3 regions of the Paraclostridium sp. AKS73 genome follow, and region 3 is predicted to be linked to each of the others. Evidence: riboswitches for the same ligand, from Rfam matches in the RefSeq annotation. Region 3 holds a riboswitch; each other region holds the start of a gene.
What was found. Region 3 has a riboswitch for cobalamin ahead of LEQ07_RS14490 (energy-coupling factor ABC transporter permease). Riboswitches for the same ligand answer to the same signal wherever they lie in the genome.
Positions count from the first base shown of each region.

Region 1: it holds a riboswitch for cobalamin, as region 3 does, so the genes downstream of both, LEQ07_RS12805 (ATP:cob(I)alamin adenosyltransferase) here and LEQ07_RS14490 (energy-coupling factor ABC transporter permease) in region 3, are expected to answer to the same signal.
Region 2: it holds a riboswitch for cobalamin, as region 3 does, so the genes downstream of both, LEQ07_RS17605 (ABC transporter substrate-binding protein) here and LEQ07_RS14490 (energy-coupling factor ABC transporter permease) in region 3, are expected to answer to the same signal.

Region 1 is NZ_JAIXHU010000023.1:46,306-51,890, reverse strand. It holds gene LEQ07_RS12825 (PspA/IM30 family protein) at 1-70, shown strand, start outside; gene LEQ07_RS12820 (PspA/IM30 family protein) at 30-575, shown strand; gene LEQ07_RS12815 (hypothetical protein) at 858-1,529, shown strand; gene LEQ07_RS12810 (hypothetical protein) at 1,529-2,242, shown strand; cobalamin riboswitch at 2,316-2,488, shown strand; gene LEQ07_RS12805 (ATP:cob(I)alamin adenosyltransferase) at 2,733-3,242, shown strand; gene LEQ07_RS12800 (ABC transporter substrate-binding protein) at 3,254-4,171, shown strand; gene LEQ07_RS12795 (FecCD family ABC transporter permease) at 4,149-5,180, shown strand; gene LEQ07_RS12790 (ABC transporter ATP-binding protein) at 5,152-5,585, shown strand, end outside.
Region 2 is NZ_JAIXHU010000047.1:17,084-22,668, reverse strand. It holds gene LEQ07_RS17615 (ABC transporter ATP-binding protein) at 1-99, opposite strand, end outside; partial or broken gene LEQ07_RS17610 (FecCD family ABC transporter permease) at 99-1,114, opposite strand; gene LEQ07_RS17605 (ABC transporter substrate-binding protein) at 1,220-2,239, opposite strand; cobalamin riboswitch at 2,256-2,433, opposite strand; gene deoD (purine-nucleoside phosphorylase) at 2,626-3,336, opposite strand; gene LEQ07_RS17595 (Na/Pi cotransporter family protein) at 3,673-5,298, opposite strand; gene LEQ07_RS22155 (hypothetical protein) at 5,560-5,585, opposite strand, start outside.
Region 3 is NZ_JAIXHU010000030.1:7,534-13,118, forward strand. It holds gene LEQ07_RS14475 (NAD(P)/FAD-dependent oxidoreductase) at 1-1,105, shown strand, start outside; gene LEQ07_RS14480 (NAD(P)/FAD-dependent oxidoreductase) at 1,095-2,339, shown strand; gene LEQ07_RS14485 (DUF1667 domain-containing protein) at 2,342-2,743, shown strand; cobalamin riboswitch at 2,966-3,139, shown strand; gene LEQ07_RS14490 (energy-coupling factor ABC transporter permease) at 3,467-4,033, shown strand; gene LEQ07_RS23125 (energy-coupling factor ABC transporter permease) at 3,999-4,205, shown strand; gene LEQ07_RS14495 (energy-coupling factor ABC transporter substrate-binding protein) at 4,177-4,476, shown strand; gene LEQ07_RS14500 (hypothetical protein) at 4,470-4,757, shown strand; gene LEQ07_RS14505 (CbiQ family ECF transporter T component) at 4,775-5,149, shown strand; gene LEQ07_RS20215 (energy-coupling factor ABC transporter ATP-binding protein) at 5,159-5,585, shown strand, end outside.

The DNA of each region.
Region 1 (5,585 bases), on a different contig from region 3:
AATAACTAAAAAAGAAAAATTACTTCAAGATGCAAAAACAATGCGCAAACTTTATAGCATCAGTAGATAATATAAGAAATGAGAAAAAATCATTAGAAGAGAAAATAGAAAAATACGAGCAAGCTACAAAGGCTGCATTATTAAAAGAAGATAATGAGAAAGCTCAAGGTTTTGTAAAACAAAAACTAGAAATGCAAGATAAATTAAATCTAACTATAGTTAGAATAGAAGGTCAAGATAAAAAAATACAAGAAATCAAATTTAAAATTGAAGAACTAGAGCTTGAAATATCTAAAATGAAATCTAAAAAACAAGAATTAGCTACTAGACTTGATGTAGCAGAAATAAACAATGAGATTAATGAAACTTTATCAGGATTAAGTGATGATCATGGTATAAATTTAGATGAACTTGAAAAGAAAGTTCAAGAAAAAGAAAGTTATGGTAAAGCACTAGAGACTATGAAAACAAAGAGTGAAGATGATATGCTTGATGAATATATAAATGATTCACCAGTGGTTGATTCTAAAGTTGAAGATGAGCTAGAAAGAATAAAAAGAGAAATGAATAAATAGATATACTACTAAAGGTAGATGGTTAAAAGCTATCTACCTTATTTTTACGCTTAAAGAAATTATATTTAGCTAATATTTGTGGATAACTTATATAATATAGTGATATAAATGTTTTGGTGAAAGTAAAAAATGATATTTTGAGCAACGGACGAAGTCGTCTGAGTAACGGGACACGAGTTTACCGAGTGGGCGTTGACGACATGAAGTGGTTCGCAGACGCAGTCGCTCAGGCGAAGCGAATTTTTATTATTTAATTTGTTAAGTTTTTTTAGGAGGTATAGTATGGACGAAAGAATTTTAAATGAAAAGAAAAAATACGATAAAATGTACACGGATTTAGTATTTGCAGCAAATGATTTAAAGCAAATGTTAAGTAGTGAAGAATTAAGAAAAAGAGTTTTTATAAGAAAGTTAGATGATTTGTCAGGGTATATAGCTTTTTTAAATGATCTAGAAAAGAAGAAAAATGAAGATAAGAATATATTTTCTAAACTATTTAAAAAGAAAAATAATATAGAAGATGAAATACAATCTTACTTAACTAGAGATAAAAGAGAGTCTATAAATAAGTTAGATAAATGTAAAACGTGTAAGTGTATTAATTGCGTAAAGGAGTGTAATTTTAATAGATGTATAAACTGTAGGGAATCAGAATACACGTATGATTGTGATAAGGAAAAATTTGTATTTACAAAATCTACAGATATAGTAACTTTATATAATGGAGATGAAGAATTCAAGTTTGATGTTAAGGGATACTTAATAGAAATACAAGATCAATCATTAAGTAGATATGTATATTTGGTAGATAGTAAAGATAAAGACAATCAACAACTATTAGAGTATTTTAAGTTTAAAGGGGAAGAAAGCTATGATTCAGTAATAGATGGAGAAGATACATCAAATTTAGATAGATTATATAATAAGTTCATAGAAATGGGGTTAAATGTATAATGAACAAATTAAAAAGGAATATAACTCTTTTTTTAACTGTATTTATATTTGCTATAACTTGTGCATTTACTTTTTCAATAGAAAAGTCATATGCAACTTCAAATAAAAATGAAACTTCAAATGTTGAATACCAAGTGGCGAAAGGAAGATCCTCACATAGCTCAAGTCGATCAAGTAGCAGTTTTAAATCGAGCTCAAGTAGCTTTAAGCCGAGTTCAAGTAGCTTTAAACCAAGTTCTAGCACTAGCAAACCAAGCAGTAGTTATACAAAGCCAAAATCAAGTACAACAAAACCAGATTCAGGAAGTTTTAGCACTAAACCAAAGCCTGATACAACAATAAATGAAGGAAGTACTGGAAATAATTCAAATAATAATACGACAAATCCAAAATCAAGCACAACAAAGCCTGATTCGGGAAGTTTTAGTACTAAACCAAATACAAATTCAAAATCAAATGCTAATGACAATACAAATTCTAAAAATAAAAAGAATGATTATGATGATGACTATGGAGGTAGCTCTAGTAGAAGAACATATATACCACAAGCATATGGGCGAGGCTTTTTTGGTTTTGGAGGATATAATCCATTTAGATATATGGGTTATAGAATGGGAATTAGCCCTATGATAATGGATATAGTTATGATTGTAACTGTATTAATTGTATTATACATTATAATAGACTTTATAAGAAGTAGAAAAAATAGATAGAAATTTTATTTTACCAAATTAGAAAATATATAATGAACATTGTTTTATATTGTTGTATAATGGATTATATAACAATTAAATAGTAAGTATTAGGTGTCAATAGACTTAATAGGGAATTAGATGAAAATTCTAAGCTACCCCAGTAACCGTAAAGCTGACGAAATCTAAGTATCCACTGAGAAATTGGGAAGGATTGAGAGTAGAATGAAGCTGAGCCGGGATACCTGCCAATGCTTAAAGGCTAATTATCTTCTGAGGGTTGGATAAAGGCGATTATACACGAATAGATTAAGGCATACTCTCTGAGTATGTCTTTTTAAATTGAAAAACTATGAGTGTAAAATTGTATAAGACGTATACTTTAATTAAGCTTTTATAATTAATTTATTGAAAATTATTTATTTTACAAATAAATCTCAATAAAAGGAATTAGATAAAAAAATAGAATTATATCATTGTTATGTAAAATCAACACGAAAGGAATGAAAAAATGTCAAAATATTTAGCGTATCCATTTTTATATGATAAATCAGATGATTTAAGATGCGATTATGAAATATTTACAGATGAGATATCAAGTACAATAGGACTATTAAGGGCTTTTGTTCAAGATGAAAATTTAAAAAAAGAATTAAGTAAGATAAATGAACTTGTATATCACATGAATGCATCGCTTAGAACATTTGTAAGCTTAACAAATGATGAGTTAAAATGGTTAGAATCTAGAACCGTATTCTATCAAGATGAAATAAAAGGTATTTTTGAGAAGTTTGTTTTGCCTCAAGGCGGAGTCTGTGGTAGTTATGCACATATTATAAGGACAAAATGCAAAGCATTAGTAAGATTATTACATAGATATAAAGAAAATGGAAATGATGTAGATGAATTATTATTTGATTTTGCGAATCTATTGTCTGGGTATTTTTTTGTTCTAGCTATAAAGCTTAATAAAGATGAAGGAATACAAGAAACTGAATTTATAAGTAAAAATTATAAGTAAGGAGAATGAAAATGAAAAAAAGAATTTTAACATTAATAACTACTATTTTAGTGGTTATGCTTGCAGTCGCTGGATGCGGTCAAAAAGAAACAGTAGTAAAAGATAGAGAAGGAAATGATTTTACAGTTCCTAAAAAATTAGAAAGAATAATATCAACAGCTCCATCTAATACAGAAGTGTTAGTTGAATTAGGACTTGCAGATAAATTAGTAGCTGTTGATAAATATTCAGCTGACATACCTGGATTACCTAAAGATATAAAATTAATAGATTTTGCAAATCCGGATGCAGAGGCTATAGTATCTTTAGAGCCAGATATGATTATAGCATCAGGACACAATAAAACTGGAAATAGTGAAGATCCATTTAAAGTAGCTAAAGAGTCTGGTATAAGTGTTGCATATATACCAAGTAGTGATAGTATACAAGGTATATACGATGATATCATGTTTATAGCTGATATAACTGGTACGAAAGAAAAAGGACAAGAGATTGTAGACAATATGAAATCTCAAGTTAATGAAATAGCTAAAATAGGAAAAACAATAAAGGATAAAAAGAAAGTTTACTTTGAAATTGGGCCAGCACCAAATCTATATAGCTTTGGAAATGGAACATTTTTAAATGAGATGATAGAGTTAGTAGGTGGAGAAAATATATTCGCTGATCAAAAAGCTTGGATATCACCTAGTGAGGAATCAGTTATAGAAAAAAATCCAGATGTAATATTAACTAATGTAAATTACGTTCAAGATGCAGTAAAAGATATAAAAGGACGCGAAGGTTGGAAAAATGTAAATGCAGTGAAAAACGGACAAGTATACTTAATTGATACAAACGCGTCATCAAGACCATCTCAAAATGTAGTAAAAGCGCTAAAACAAATGGCAGAGTATATAAATCCAGATGCGTACGCAAAACAAAAATAAAACTTTAGCGATTTTATCAATACCGCTAGTATTTTTTATAATTAGTATTGGAACTTCCATAGGAAGTTCCAATATTCATATATTGGATACTATGAATATAATTTTAAATAAGGTTATAAATTTACCATTAAGAGAAGGGATAGATCCAAAAGATATATCTATAATATGGGCCCTTAGGATACCGAGAGTATTATTAGCTTTTATGGTTGGAGGATGTTTGGCGGTTAGTGGATCGGTAGTCCAGTCAATACTTAAAAATGAATTGGCATCCCCGTACACGCTAGGAGTATCATCAGGAGCCTCTTTAGGAGCTGGATTAGTTATCGTTCTTGGAATATCTATACCATTTCTCGGGCAATTGACATTGCCATTAATAGGTTTTTTATTTGGGTTAATAACTGTATATGGAGTGATAGTTTTTTCTTCTAGAATAGATAAAACTATGGCGAATAATACAATTATACTAGCAGGTATGGTTTTTTCACTTTTTGTAAACGCACTACTTACAACACTTACAGCGCTTTTTAGTGAAGATATAAAAAGTATAAGTCTTTGGCAAATGGGTAGCTTCTCTATGAAGGGATGGTCATATGTGAGAGTTTTAATTCCATTTTTAATTATAGGTATTATTGGAGTTTTAAGATACACAAAAGAAATGGATATATTAACATTTGGAGAAGAACAGGCAAAGGCAGTAGGTGTAGATACAAATAGAGTTAAAAAACATTTATTTATACACTCAGCCATTTTAACTGGAAGTGCAGTAGCATTAAGTGGAACAATCGGTTTTGTAGATTTAATAGCGCCACATATGGTCAGAAGGGTATTTGGATCAAAACATAAATATGTAATACCTATGTCTTTTGTATTTGGAGGATCACTTATGGTAATAACAGACTTAATTGCCAGAACTATTGTATCTCCAGCAGAGCTTCCGGTAGGAGCTATTACAGCAATTATAGGGGCACCATTCTTTGCATATGTGTATTTTAGCAAAGGAAAGAAGTGATGACATGTTAGAAGTAAAAAATCTTTATTGTGGTTATGAAGATATTGATATTATAAAAAATGTTAATTTTAAAGTTGAAAGAGGAAAAAATCTTTGTATAGTAGGTCCAAATGGATGTGGGAAAAGTACGCTTTTGAAATCTATAGCTAATATAATAAATTACAAAGGAAGTATAACTATAGATGGTATGGAAGTTTGTAATTTTTCAAGAAAAAATCTAGCAAAAAAAGTAGGACTTATGAGCCAGATAACTCAAATATATTTCCCGTATACAATATATGAAACTGTAGCACTTGGAAGATATGCACATTCAACAGGAGTATTTAATTCTTTAAGTAAAGAAGATAAAAAAATAGTATTAGATTGTATTGAAAAGGTAGGATTAAGTGATATAAAAGATAAAAG
Region 2 (5,585 bases), on a different contig from region 3:
AATTCCTACAAATTCTTTATTTTTAACATCAATATCTATACCTTTTAATATTTTATTTTCATTTATAGAAAGTTCTAATTTTTTAGTTTCTATTCTCATTAATTAGTACCTCCAAACCCATAACTTCTTCTTATCATTAGATAAACAAAGCAAGGAGCTCCTATCATAGATATAAGTATTCCAATAGGAAGTTCTGCATTTTTTATTATTATTCGAGACAATACATCCGACCATATTAAAAATATAGCTCCTAAAAGTGCAGATATTGGAATTATTTTTTATGGTCAGTCCCAAATAATCCTCTAACAATGTGTGGTATTATAAGTCCAACAAATCCAATCATCCCAGATGAATAAACTACTAATCCTACTAGGAGAGAAGTTACAACTAAGTATACTTGTCTATACCTATATAAATCAGTTCCTAATGTTATAGCTACGTCATCCCCCAACAACATTAAATTTAATATCCTATATTGACTTAAAAAGAATATAGTCCCTATTAAAATCAATGGAAGTATAAATACTATTTCTTCCCATTCAGCTCCAGCTAAACTCCCCATAAGCCAGAATGTTATATTTTTCATTCCTTCTGCATCATTTTTTATATAAACTATAAAACTTGAAAATGCACTACAAACAGAACTCAAAGCCATCCCCGCTAATAATAGTTTTGTAGAGTTAGATCTTGATCCTGTGTTTGAAATCATTAAAACTAACATCGAAACTAAAAATGCACCAAAGAATGCAAATATTCCTATTGAGTTTTGTCCTAATAAAGTTGTAAATCCTAACATTATAGCTATTGTAGCCCCTAAGGATGCTCCAGATGATACACCAAGTATATAAGGGTCTGCTAGAGGATTTTTTACTATAGCTTGCATTACAACTCCACATACAGACAGTCCTATTCCTACACATAAAGCTAAAATTATTCTAGGTAGCCTAATAAACCACACTACATCATGGATAGCTCCATTAGATAAAGTATTTTCATTTCCTATACTAAATAGTTTATACCCTATTATTTGATATACTTGCTTTATACTGATGTCACTTGAACCTATTGTTACAGCAAATAAAATAGACAAAATTAAAGCAATAATAAGACCCATAATAACTAATATATATAAAGGCTTTGTTTTCACAAAGCCCTTCTCTTCATTATTTTCATATTTTCTTAAGCTTTTCATTGATTGCATATGTCCATGTCCCTCTTTCTACTTACTTGGATAAATTCCATTTGCAAAAGTTTCTATTCCATCTATAGTTCTTACTCCACTACAATACATTTGTCCTAGTTCTATTGGATAAACTCTATTATTTTTAACTGCATTTAAACTTTGTAATGCTTTGTCATTCATAACTAAGTTTTTAGTTTCTTCAGATTTTTTACTATCATCATCTCTATTCATATATACTACAAATATACTGTCTGGATTTAATTTTACTAAATCTTCTTTACTTAGTGAGTTGCCATCTTCATTTAATAATTTTGCACCTAGTTTAGTTACCATATCTCCACCTAAAGTGCTTTTCCCATATCCACTAATTTTATCATCTAAAAATTCAACTATTAAAGTAGTTTGTTGCTTTTTGCCTTTTTCAGACTCTACAACTTCATTTACTTTTTTATTTATATTATCAACTATCTTTTTAGCTTTATCTTCAACGTTAAATATTTTACCTATATTTAATATATCTTCACATTCATTTTTAATAGTCTTATGCTCTACTGCTCCACTATTTAATGCCATGTATGTATTTGTACCTTTGTCTTGCCAAAAGTCTACTGTTCCTAAAGTTTTATCTGTAAACAAAGAATCCCATCCCACTATAAGGTCTGGTTGTAACATCATAGTATTTTCTTTAGAAGGTGTAAATTCATCTAAATACTTAACCTTTTTAAAGGCTTCTTGATATTCATCTTTAACCTTATGATCTAACCCGGCTGCAGCAACTATATTATCTTCTAACCCTAGTGCTAGCATAGTTTCTATAGAGTCTTGATAAACTGCCAGCGCCTTTTTAGGTTTTTCTTTTATAGTAACCTTTATTTCTTCTTTGTTACTATTATGCGTAGTAATAGTTACTGGATAGTAATCATCCTTTGTTTCATTTGTTTTTTCTACCTTTATTGTAGTAGTGTCTTCAGTTTTAATTTGAGTTTTACTGCACCCTACAAAGCTTAGCCCTATAACTAAGCTAAGCAAACTTAATTTGATTTTTGATATTTTCATTTTGTCTCTCCCTCCGAAAGTTGGTTTTATCTAGGCAGGTCTCCTGACTTATACATCATCCTAATCTTTACCTTCCCAAAGAAATTCTTCAGTGGCTAAAAAAAGACTCGTCCGTAATTACAGTAGCGGGGGCTGTTGATGATTTCCACATCATTCCCTATTAATTAATAAAAACCTAGTATTTATATTTATAATGTTACCATAATCCGATTCATTTTTCTATAAATTGCAAAATTTCGACATCTTATTTTTTAATCTATATCAATTTCTTACTTTACTTGCATTATTTAATTAGACCTTTAAGTGTAAAAACCATTAATATTTAAGTTTTTTAACATAAAAAAAACTCGCTTTCACAGTTTATACTATAAAGGCGAGTTTTTATATTAAGCTAATTCTAAAGCTATATTCATCATTCTTGTAAATGCAGTTTGTCTTTCCATAGCAGTAGTTGCTTCTCCTTTGAAAGGACAATCAGAAATTGTTAATATACAAAGAGCATTAACTCCAGCTCTTGCAGCGTTCATATAAAGTGCAGCTGATTCCATTTCTACAGCTAACACTCCCATTTTAGTCCATTTTGCTAAAGAATCTAATCCTTCATCTCCATAGAATACATCACTGCATAGTATGTTTCCAACTTTAGGCTCAACGCCTTGACTTTTTGCAACATCTACAGCTTTGCTAAGTAACTCATAGCTTGCTACTGGTGCAAATGTCCCTGGTAAGTTGTATTGAGATGCATAATTAGAATCTGTACAAGAACCCATACCTATTACTATATCATGCATTTTTAAATCTTCATGTAAAGCTCCTGCAGAACCTATTCTTATAAGATTTTTAACTCCATAAAAATGTATTAATTCATATGTATATATTCCTATTGATGGACATCCCATACCTGTACCTTGTACTGATATTTTTTTGCCATTATAGTATCCAGTGTAACCATTCATACCTCTTACAGTGTTGTATTGAACAACGTCTTCTAAGAAAGTTTCTGCTATAAATTTAGCTCTTAAAGGATCTCCTGGTAATAATACTGTTTCTGCTATATCTCCTAATTTACCGCTATTGTGTGGTGTTGGTGCTCCCATTGCCATAATTTCATTCTCCTTTAACTATCATTAATATTATTTAAACTTAATTATAATCTTATTTAATATCAATAATTATATATACAACTTAAAATTTAAATACTATTTCTTATAACATATATGTACTTGTATATATTGATATCTTATTTAGTCTACACTCTTTATCTTTTAGCATACACTATATTATATGTATATATTACAATTTTTTATTCACTAGTACAATACTTTCTGCCAATTTTTATAATTTTTAAAATTTAATTACATTTATAGTTTAATTAACATAAAAGCTTTATCAATTTTAATATATCGATAAAGCTTTTTATTTAAAGTTTTATATTATGCAAATTTCTTATTACTAGATTTTATAACCTGTTGAGCGATATTAGCAGAATGATCCGATACTCTTTCTAGATTACTAATTAAATCTAAGAATATAACTCCAGAATCTACACTGCAAGAACTTGCATTTAATCTTCTCATATGATTTGCTCTACAGCTTTTTTCCATCATATCAACTTGTTCTTCCATTTTTATTACTCTACAAGCTAAATCCACATCTGACTTTTCTAAACTTTCAAGAGCTAAACTGTATGTGTCTATAACTTTTTGATATAAGTCTTTAAGTTCAACAGACCCATCTTTAGATAAACTTAAATTATTGTCTATAACAGTAGTTGCAAGCTCTGCTATGTTTTCTGCATGATCCCCAACTCTTTCTATATCATTTACAGTATTAAACAATAAATCTACACTCTCTCTTGAATTGTCATTTAATGAAGTTTTAGATAATTTTAATAAATAATTCAGTATACTTTTTTGTAAAATATTTATTAGCTTTTCATTACTAAAAGATTCATCTACTTTTTCTTTTGATTTATTTAAAAACCCTTCCATTGCATTGTCTAAGCTTTCTTTGGCTTTTTCACCCATTCTTAAAGTCTCTTTTATCGTATTTGATAATGCTATAGATGGAGTTTCCATCATCCTGTCATCTATGTAATGAACAGTTTTTTTGCTATTTATCTCTTCTTCTCTTTCTGGCATAAGCTTCATAGTAAGCTTTACTATATATTTAGAGAAAGGAAGCAGTAATATAACATTTGTTATATTAAATAATGTATGAGCATTTGCAATTTGTCTACTTACATCATCTGGATTTAAATTTTGAACTATCATAGTTATAGGTTTTGTTAAAATTAACATAAATATAATAGTTCCTATTATGTTGAACACTAAGTGCATTAAGGCTGCTCTTCTAGCGTTTATACTAGCCCCTATACTAGATATTAAAGATGTAACACATGTACCTATATTTTCTCCATATAGTATAGGAAGTGCTGCCGTTAAAGGTATTAATCCTTGAGATGCAAGTGCTAATAACATTCCCATAGAAGCACTAGAACTTTGTACTATTGCTGTTATTCCAAATCCTAATAAAATACCCAGAATTGGTCTATTTCCAAAAGCAACTAATGCATCAGTAAATCCTTGAAATTCTGATAATGGTTTTACTGCATTTTTCATAAAATCCATTCCAGTAAATAATATACCGAAACCTATTAAAATTTCTGCTATTGTTTTTGTTTTTTGATTTTTTGAAAATAAATACATTACTATACCTATACCTAATGCTAAAGGTGCTATTCCAACTAAATCAAGAGATACAAGCTGTGCTGTTATAGTTGTTCCTATATTAGCCCCCATTATAACTCCTATAGCTTGAGGTAATGTCATGATTCCTGCATTAACAAATCCAACTACCATAACCGTAGTTGCACTACTACTTTGTATAATTGCTGTTACTAGAGCTCCTACTAAAACTCCCATTAATACATTACTAGTTAAAAGTCCAATTATTCTTTTTAATTTTTCTCCTGCTGATTTCTGAAGACCATCTGCCATAAGATTCATACCATATAAGAATAGTCCCAGTCCTCCCATCAAGTTTATTGCTATTTCCACTAATAATTTCCTCCTTAAAAATCAAACGTGTTTTTCTGTTTTTTCATTAATTTGATTTTAACAAATATTTTGTCAATTTAAGTTAAGCCAATGTTAAAAAACTCTCTTTTTTGTTAAGTTGTTGTTAATTATTAAATCGAGATTAAGCTTTAGTTAAAAACCAAACTTTTTCGTTAATTTTTTGTTAATTATATTTATATATAAAATAGAATATGATCATATACCTATTTTATATGCATTATTTAATTAGTATTATTTATATTAAACGCTTAAGGTTGCAACGATTA
Region 3 (5,585 bases):
AAAAGAAGAAGTATTAGAACTAGAACCAAATGTTAATGACAATGTAGTTGGAGCATTACTTTGTGAGAGTGCAGGGATTGTTTGTCCATTTAACTTAAATATAGCACTTATGGAAAATGCTATGTTTAATGGGGTAGATTTAAAACTAGAATCTGAAGTTTCAGACATAGTTAAAGAAGAAGATTGTTTCAATATAAAAATAAAAAACAAAAATGATATAAAAGCTAAATATGTTGTAAATGCAGCTGGAGTTTTTGCTGATAAGATAAACAACATGATAGGTGGAGATGAATATTTTATAATACCTAGAAAAGGAGAATATAAAATATTAGATAAAAGTGAAGGAAAAATTGCTAATCATGTTTTATTCCAATGTCCAACTGAAAAAGGAAAAGGTGTATTGGTTACACAAACTGTACATGGAAATTTATTAGTAGGGCCAAATGCTACTGCTGTAGATGAAAAAGAAGATGTATCTACATCAAAAGAAGGAATTAGTGAAATCGTAAATAGCTCTAAAAAGACTATAGAAAATATTGATTTCAGAAAAACAATAACTAGTTTTGCAGGACTTAGAGCAACTCCAAATACAGGAGACTTTATGATATTTGCATCAAAGAAATGTAAAAACTTTATAAATGTTGGAGGAATAGAATCACCAGGTCTTGCATCAGCACCAGCAGTTGCAAAATATGTTGTAGAAATTCTTAAAGAAGAAGGATTAATGTTAAGTGAAAATAAAAAGTTTGAGTCTAAGAGACATAAGAATAAACCTTTCATAAAAATGACTCAAGAAGAAAAAGAAGAAATTATGAAGAAAGATCCAAGATATAAAAAAATAGTTTGTAGATGCGAAAGTATAACAGAGGGCGAAATTATAGATGCAATAAATTCACTATGTGGAGCTAGAACATTAGATGGAGTCAAAAGAAGAGTAAGACCAGGTATGGGAAGATGCCAAGGTGGATTTTGCGGACCTAAAGTTATAGAAATATTAGCAAAAGAACTTAAAATAGATGTGGAAGATGTTTTAAAAGACTACGAAAACTCTAATACTGTATTAGGAAAATCAAAAGAATTAAGGGGTGAGTTAGTTGAAATATAATGTTGTAGTTGTTGGAGGAGGACCTGCAGGTTTAGGTGCAGCAGTTGAAGCTAAAAGAAATGGTGCAAAAGATGTACTTATAATAGAAAGAGACAGAGAATTAGGTGGGATACTTAATCAATGTATACACAATGGATTTGGATTACATGAGTTTAAAGAAGAATTAACAGGACCAGAGTACGCTCATAAGTTCATAGAAATGGTTAAACAAGAAAATATTGAATACATGCTAGATACAATGGTTTTAAACATAAGTGAAGATAAGACTATAGAAGCTTTAGGTGAAGACGGAATAATAAATATAAAAGCAGATGCTATAGTTTTAGCAATGGGATGTAGAGAAAGAACAAGAGGAGCGATAGATATACCTGGATATAGACCAGCAGGAGTTTACAATGCGGGAGCTGCCCAAAGACTTTCTAATATGGAAGGATATATGGTAGGAAAAGAAATTGTTATATATGGGTCTGGTGATATAGGGCTTATAATGGCAAGACGTATGACATTAGAAGGAGCTAAAGTAAAGGCAGTAGTTGAAATAAACCCACATTCAAGTGGATTAACTAGAAATATTGTTCAATGTTTAGATGACTTTGATATACCTTTAATGTTAAGTACAGGAATAACACATATAGATGGAAAAGAAAGAGTAAAAGGAGTTACAATTAGTAAATTAGATGAAAACAAAAGACCTGTAAAAGGAACAGAAGAATATATAAGTTGTGATACTCTTCTTTTATCTGTTGGACTTATACCTGAGAATGAATTGAGTGTTGAAGCTGGAGTTGTATTAGACAATAAAACTAGTGGCCCTATTGTAAATAATTCTATGTCTACAAATGTAGATGGTGTGTTTGCATGTGGGAATGTTGTCCATGTTCATGACTTAGTTGATTTTGTTACAAAAGAAAGTAAGATAGCTGGAAAGAACGCAGCTCTATATTGTTTAAATAAGTTAAATAAAAATAAAGAAGTAAATACAGTTGCAGACAACGGAATTATATATATAGTTCCTCAAAATATAGATGTTAGTAGCGATGAAGATGTAAATTTATTTATGAGAGTAAGAGAAATTTGTAAAAATAAAAAGTTAGTTGTTAGAAGTAACGATGAAATTATTTTAGAGAAAAAGAGATCTCATATGATACCTTCAGAGATGGAGAATATAAAAATTAGTAAAGATTTATTTAAAGATATTAAAGGTAATATAATAGTTAGTGTAGAGGAGGCATAATTATGAAAAATGTTACTTGTACAGTATGTCCAATGGGATGTTCATTAGTTGTAAGTAAAGTTAATGGAGAATATAAAGTAGAAGGAAACACATGCAAAAGAGGAGCAAAATATGGAGTTGAGGAAGTTACAAATCCAAGAAGAGTTATAACTACTACAGTTAAACTTAGCGGTTCTTACTTAAATTTACTTCCAGTTAAAACTAATGATTCTGTACCTAAAGAGTTAATGTTTGATATTATGAAAGTTTTAGACAAAGTATGTGTATGTGCACCTGTTAATGTGGGAGATATTATAGTTAAAGACATATTAGGAACAGGTGTTGATATTGTAAGTTCTAAGAGTATGGAAAGTATGAATACAAGTGATAAAAATAGTGATCATGAATTAAGAGATTGTATATAATAAAAAATTAATGGACAATAAAAATAACCTTCTTTAGATATCAACATATTTAAAGGAGGTTACTTTTATTGTTAGAATTATTAAAGTGTATAACTTATTTTAGTAATAACTATATAGTTGGTTAAATATACTTAAGTATAAAATAAAAATAAAAATTTTAGAGGAATATAGAAATTTTTATAGAATTATATATAATATATAGAGTATGTGATAAATTATAATTAAATATTAGAGATTATAGGTTTTTTAAAATTAATAGGGAAAGAGGTTAAAATCCTCTGCAGCCCCCGCTACTGTAAAGCTGATGAAACTTTTGGGACCACTGTAAATTTTACGGGAAGGAAAAGGAGTAAAGAGAAGCTAAGCCAGGAGACCTGCCTATAATTGAAAAATTAAGTTCTTCGGGGTGAAGGAAAATAATTGAAAGTATCGTAGTTTAAAATTACTATGTCCACTTTATAATGTTATTAAATCCTAATCCAAAGATTGGGATTTTTTTACGCTTAAGTAAAGTATGCTTACAAAAAACTATAGGTATTCTATAAAATTTAGTTATATTAAAATACTAGGTTTTGGGAGTAAAAATTTTTTGAGCAACGGACGAAGTCGTTGGCGACATGAGCAAAGCGAATTTTTATGTATGCCCTTTAAAACTTAGAATTGATTTAGTCATTTTATCACATGAAACAATAATGTACTAAATAAAAAAGAGAGGGATTTAAAATGAATTATTTAAAATTATCAGTTATAGCAGGGTTACTACTTGTAATCTTAAATCCTGTGACTTCACATGCAATGCACATCATGGAAGGATTCTTACCTATGCAATGGTCTATATTATGGACTGTCGTATTTATACCATTTTTCATATACGGGTTAAAATCAATAAATAAAATAGTAAAAGCTGATCCTAAAAAGAAAGTACTATTAGCTCTAGCAGGTGCATTTGTATTCGTATTATCAGCTTTAAAAATACCATCTTTAACAGGTAGTTGTTCACACCCTACTGGTGTAGGTCTAGGAGCAATATTGTTTGGGCCATCTGTAATGGCAGTAGTTGGAACTATAGCTTTATTATTTCAAGCTATACTTCTTGCACATGGAGGACTTACAACTTTAGGAGCAAATGCTTTTTCTATGGCTATAGTAGGTCCTATAGTATCATTTTTAATATTTAAATTCTGTAAAAAAGAAATATTAGTACAGGAAAAAGTGTATTTTTTCAGCAGCATTAGGAGATTTAGCTACATATACTATAACTGCAACTCAATTAGCATTAGCATTTCCTGATCCAGCAGGAGGTATATTAGGGTCATTAGTAAAATTTTTAGGTGTATTCTTTATAACTCAAATACCTATAGCAATTGCAGAAGGATTATTAACTACATTAGTATACAATTTAATAACACAAAATGAAGAAGGAGTTGTAGAAGATGAGTACAAATTCGAAAGTCAAAACTAGAAATAAAAATATACTATTATTAATTTTAACAGTAATCTTAATAATAACTCCGTTAATATTAAACTCAACTGCTGAATACGGAGGCGCTGATGGAGAAGCAGAATCTTTAATTAGTGAAATAAATCCTAATTATAAACCTTGGTTTAATAGTTTATACGAACCACCTAGTGGTGAGATTGAAAGTTTACTTTTCTCTACTCAAGCAGCTATAGGTGCAGGAATAATTGGATACTTTTTAGGGTATAAAAAAGGAAAAAAAGATAAATGTTAGAAATTGACAACTGTGCATATTTAAATAATATAAAAGATGTAAACCCATTAATAAAACTAGGAATTACATTTATAGGAGTTATAGCTTCTATGCTTACTCAAAATGTAAATATACATATACTTATAATGCTAGTTATGACAGTTTTAATACTATTTATAGCAAGCGTAGATATGAAACTATACATTAAATGTTTGAAAATACCTATGATTTTTTTAATTATAGGTATTGGGTTAAATTTGATTAATATATCATTGAAAATAAAGATTATATATTTAATATAAATATATTAGGATTATATATAGGGACTACTAAATTTGCTGTAAAAAGTTCAGTAAACATATTACTTAGAGCTATGAGTTGTATTATATCAATTTACTTTTTAATACTTACGACTCCATTTAATCAATTAATAATAGTATTAAAAAAACTACATATTCCACATACACTTATAGAATTGATGATTTTAATTTATAGATTTATATTTATATTTATAGAAGAAGCAGAAGAAATATATAAATCACAACAGTTAAAATTTGGATATACGAATTTAAAAACATCTTACAATTCAATGTCATTGCTTATAAAAACATTGTTTTTCAGAATGATGAGAAGATATGAAGATATGAGTACATCTTTAGATATAAAATTGTATGATGGTAAATTTCACGTATAGGAGACTAAAATGTTTAAAGTAGAAAACTTAACATATAAATATGAAAAAAATAATAAAGCATTAGACAATATAAGTTTAGATTTTTCAAATGGGAATATGATTGGAATAATAGGTTCAAATGGGTCAGGGAAGTCAACTTTATTTATGAATTTAATGGGTATATTAAAACCTTCATCAGGAAAAATTCTTTATGAGGGCAAAGAATTAAGTTATAAAAAGAAAGATTTGTATAACTTAAGAAAAGATGTAGGTATAGTATTTCAAGATCCAGATAAGCAGATATTTTATTCAAGAGTATATGATGATATTGCATTTTCTTTAAGAAATATAGGTTTAGAAGAAAGTGAAATTAATAAAAAAGTTTATAGAGCATTGGAATTGGTTAATGCTATAGATTTAATAGATAAACCAGTACATTTTTTAAGTTATGGTCAGA